Regions from separate parts of the Aeromonas dhakensis genome, predicted to be linked through region 2. Evidence: riboswitches for the same ligand, from Rfam matches in the RefSeq annotation. Region 2 holds a riboswitch; the other holds the start of a gene.

Region 1 (2,201 bases), 1.5 Mb from region 2:
GAAGTCGTAGCTCATCAGGAAGATGTGATTCATGTATTGCTGGGCGGCGCGATAGTCCACCTTGGCAATCTTGTCGCCGCCGGCACTGATGGCGGAGGTGAGCTCATAGGTGCGGCCCGTCTCTGCGCTCAGCTCGTCGAGCATGGCGCGCAGCTCCTTCATCAGCAGCACGTAGGTCTCGCCATCGGAGGGACTGCCGAGGTTGGGGTTGGCCCCGAGGCCACCCGGGAATTCCCAGTCGATATCCACCCCGTCGAAGAATTTCCAGGTCTGCAGGAACTCCTTCACCGACCCGACGAAGGTGTCGCGTTTGGCCTTGTCACCGAAGAAGAAGAAGGGATCGGAGAGGGTCCAGCCACCGATGGAGGGGAGGATCTTCAGGTCCGGATAGGCCTTCTTGAGCGCCATCAGGTTGCCGAAGTTGCCCTTGTAGGGTTCGTCATAGGCTGTGAGGTTGCCCTGCCCCATCTGGATGGCGGCCCAGGGATCGTGGATGGAGACCTTGAAGTCCTCGCGGCCGGCACAGGAGCGCTGCAGCGCCTCGAAGCTGCCGGAGATCTCTTTGAGGCTGTCGTTGATGCCGTTGCCACCGCAGATCGGGGTGAAGCCGTAGAGGATGTGGGTCAGGTTCTGGGCCGGGATCTTGTCCACGGTGAACTTGCGACCATAGACCCCCCACTCCACGTAGTAGGCCCCCATCACCTTGCCGGTCTTGTTGACGTAGGGCTTGTTGTTCTCCTTGAGCGGCGCCTTGAGCGGCAACAGGTGGCTGCCGTCGGTGTCGGCCACCAGGATCTCTTTCTTGTCGGAGAGGGTGCAGCCGTCGGCGTTGCACAGGGCCACCTGCATCTGGTAGCGGCCCCCCTGGGTGACCTTGAAGTTGGCGGTGCCGGAGGCGGAGGCGGCGCCGGACCACACCTCCTTGCCGTCGAGCAGCACCTTGGCGGTCTGGCCGACATCACCGGACCAGAGGTTCCAGCTCACGCTGACCGGGGCACCATCCTTGTGAACCGTCACCAGCTTGTTGTAGGAGGTGGCGGCCTGGTCCACTTCGACGATGGCGAACTTGGTTTCGCCCCAGCCGATGGTGGGTTTGCCGGGGGCGGCAGCGAAGGCGGAGGAGGCGCAGAGCCCCCCGACGATCAGTGCCAGTACGGAGGGTTTTGGACTTAACATAGTTGAATATCCTTATTTCGTTCTTGGAATAGATAACGAAAAAGGCAACGCAACCTGACAGGTAACGCAGACAACATCGCACCATGGCTTGGCCCATGGACGAAACAACCTGTGGTGGCCCCGCTATCCTAGGTACCGCTGACCCTTAGACCGGAAGCTTTGCGTCCCGGACTTTCGTCCGGTTTGCCTTTTGCACAACTTGATTTGCGATAAAAATAATCGCGACCTGACTATAAGGGAGTCAAAGGAGAGAGGGCAAACCCCTGATTGATTATTAATAAGTCACTTTTTACCGATTTTGAGCCTCAAACGAGAAGAAAAGGCACATTTCCGGGTCGGAAAGTGCCGATCTTGCCACTTGGGGGCTGCCGATTAAAAATCGGACGAATTCCCGGATTCGTGATCACCATCAAGTTTGGCCGGCCGCAAGATGCTGTTCATCAGCGCCCGCAGCTTGAGGGGTTTGACCGGTTTGCTGATGTAGCCGTAGCCGTGTTCGCGGATCTGTGCCTGCAGCTCGCTCTTGCGATCCGCGCTGATGATGATGCCGCCGATATGGTTGCCGTGGGCCAGACGCAGCATGTGCAGCGCCTGCAATCCGGTCTTGCCGTCGTCCAGATGGTAATCGGAGAGCACCAGCTGCGGCAGGAAGCCGCCGGCGATGAGATCCTCTGCCTGGGCCTGGCTCTGGGCGCACACCACCTCGCAGCCCCAGCGCCCCAGCAGTGACTGCATGGCGATCAGGATATCGCTCTCGTTGTCGATGCAGAGCACCCGGATCCCCTCCAGTTGGCTGTCGCGCTGGGCGGGGGCCGCCACCTGCGTCGTTGCGACAGGACGGGTCGCCAGGTTGAGGGTGACGGCAAACACCGAGCCCGCCCCCGGCCAGCTGCGCAGGGTCAGGTTGTGGCCGAGCACCAGGGCGATGCCGCGAGCGATGGCAAGGCCGAGCCCCAGCCCCTGCTCCCGCGCGGTGCGGGAGTGATCGAGGCGGGAGAACTCGTCGAAGATCGCCTCCTGCTTGT
Region 2 (2,201 bases):
AAGGAGCAGTTCCCGCTACACCTCAACTGCACAACTACATACATCCCTGTCGTCTGTGCAGAAAGCCGTGCTCCGCTTTTGCTTGATGAACAAATTAACGACTCATATGATGCACATCAAATACATTTTGATTTTTATAAATTCTTTTATAAACACTTAAAAAACAATCACTTACAGCCATGACGACACATTTATGAATGCCGTAAAATAAATATCGTTCATATAGCAAACACGGATTGGATTATTTTAAATCAGACAACTTCAACCGCTTAACAGCAATTAACAAAAACACAACAATAAAATAATTCCAGGTCACGTTCTTTGTTTCTTGAATACCCCTGACCTCATACATAAAACAGCTCAGGCAATCAGGTAATCAGGTAATCAGGTAATCAGGTAATCAGGTAATCAGGTAATCAGGTAATCAGGTAATCAGGTAATCAGGTAATCAGGTAATCAGGTAATCAGGTAATCAGGTAATCAGGTAATCAGGTAATCAGGTAATCAGGTAATCAGGTAATCAGGTAATCAGGTAATCAGGTAATCAGGTAATCAGGTAATCAGGTAATCAGGTAATCAGGTAATCAGGTAATCATTCTAACTAGGTTCCGCTTGTGAAGGGAAACACCAACAAGCTTCCTTTTATTATCCCCTTGTTCACTCCCAAGGTCATGCTGAACCATATTTGTGATCGACATAGAACTACTGAGCTCGCCCGTTATCCATAATGGCAAGGGAGATAAGAATGAATTTTTCAGGATATTCATTCAAAAAAAACATTAAGGAAAACCAGCCGTTTATCCTGAGCCGCGGAGAATAAAAAACTATTTGTGACCGATACCTCACACTTTTTTATGGTGATTGATTTCTCAAAGTGCGATGTTATCATCTAGACATAGAGTAAAGGGCAAACCGATCGAAAGGTCGGGACGCAAAGCCACCGGTCTAAGGGTTCATAACCTAAGACAGCGGAGCTGCCATCTGAGAAGAGCGATGTCATCAGCTGTATCTGTGTCATTCTCTTTGATTGCGTTGCCCTTTTCGTACAACGACATGTGACGAAAAGGACATAAAAATGAACACTTCCACCGCTTCCGTTCGCAACAGCGCCATCCGTTTTGCCTCTTCTGCCGCCGCAGCCATGCTGCTGGGTGCCACTTTGTTGCCAGCTACTGCCTCCGCCTACGATGGCAGCGTCACCTTCACCGGTACCATCTACGAAGCCCCCTGTGACTTCGCCGACAACAGCGTGACCTGCTACTCGGGCACCCAGCGTCAGACCATGGATCTGGCCAGCCTGCAGCAAGCCGGCAGCCTCAATACCATCAGCAGCACCATGCAGTACAAGCTGTCTGCCGGCAGCAGCAACATGGCCATAGTGACCGTCAGCTACCTCTGAGCCCGTCACTTCCGTCACCCGCCCGAGGTTGTTCATTGCCTCGGGCGGATCTGCTCGCACCGTGAAGGGTGAGCACCCACTGCCATACTCAGGCAGCGGCTGATAACGCCTGCCCGCGACTCCCCATCACTTTTCCTCCTATTTTTTTCTGCGTCCATACCGAGCGCAGCCAACTGCCTTCTCACTACGCCCCCAACTTTCTGCTCAGACAAGTCAGCGCTTTTTCTGCGGGTTTGCCGGCTTCGCATTGTCGCGACGCCACATGACCAGCACATCTCAAACGAGACTTTGATCACAGTTGCCAGCCTCAGACTGAGATCCCCCCCAGATGGCAGATGAGTCCTTGCTATCAACCAGGCCCCCAATGGGGCTCACTTTGTTTTGATTCAATCTAAATAAATGATTTATATGGCCTGATTGGTGGGTTGATATCCTTTTGGAGCTGAATAGATTGCACGCGTCAATCACGCAGACAATCAAGCAAAGGGATAAAAATGAACAATCTGGGTACCAGGTTGCTGCTGCTGGCAGCACCGGGCCTGCTTGCCACTTCGGCGCTGGCCAACTACTCCCCCTCCGACTGGCAACAGTATCAACTCAAAGGTGAATCCAGCCGTCAGCTGGGGGATCAGCTCACCGAAGTGACCTACGAGCTGAGCGCCCGCAGCACCGACGCCCCCTATCAACAGCTGAGGGTGTATCGTCGCTTCGACTGGAGCGAAGCCAACCTGGCTGCGCTGGCAGAACAGCAGTGCGGCGAGCCGCAGCTCAAGATCGAACAGGGCTGGCAGATCCGCTACCT

The links. Region 2 has a riboswitch for cyclic di-GMP ahead of CK627_RS06385 (YmdA family protein). Riboswitches for the same ligand answer to the same signal wherever they lie in the genome.
Region 1: linked by a shared signal. The riboswitch ahead of CK627_RS21340 (glycosyl hydrolase family 18 protein) and the one ahead of CK627_RS06385 (YmdA family protein) in region 2 are both predicted to bind cyclic di-GMP.

Annotation. Positions count from the first base shown of each region.
Region 1 is NZ_CP023141.1:4,614,601-4,616,801, forward strand. It holds gene CK627_RS21340 (glycosyl hydrolase family 18 protein) at 1-1,176, opposite strand, end outside; cyclic di-GMP riboswitch class I at 1,287-1,374, opposite strand; gene CK627_RS21345 (hybrid sensor histidine kinase/response regulator) at 1,549-2,201, opposite strand, start outside.
Region 2 is NZ_CP023141.1:1,288,076-1,290,276, reverse strand. It holds cyclic di-GMP riboswitch class I at 897-982, shown strand; gene CK627_RS06385 (YmdA family protein) at 1,076-1,399, shown strand; gene CK627_RS06380 (collagenase) at 1,894-2,201, shown strand, end outside.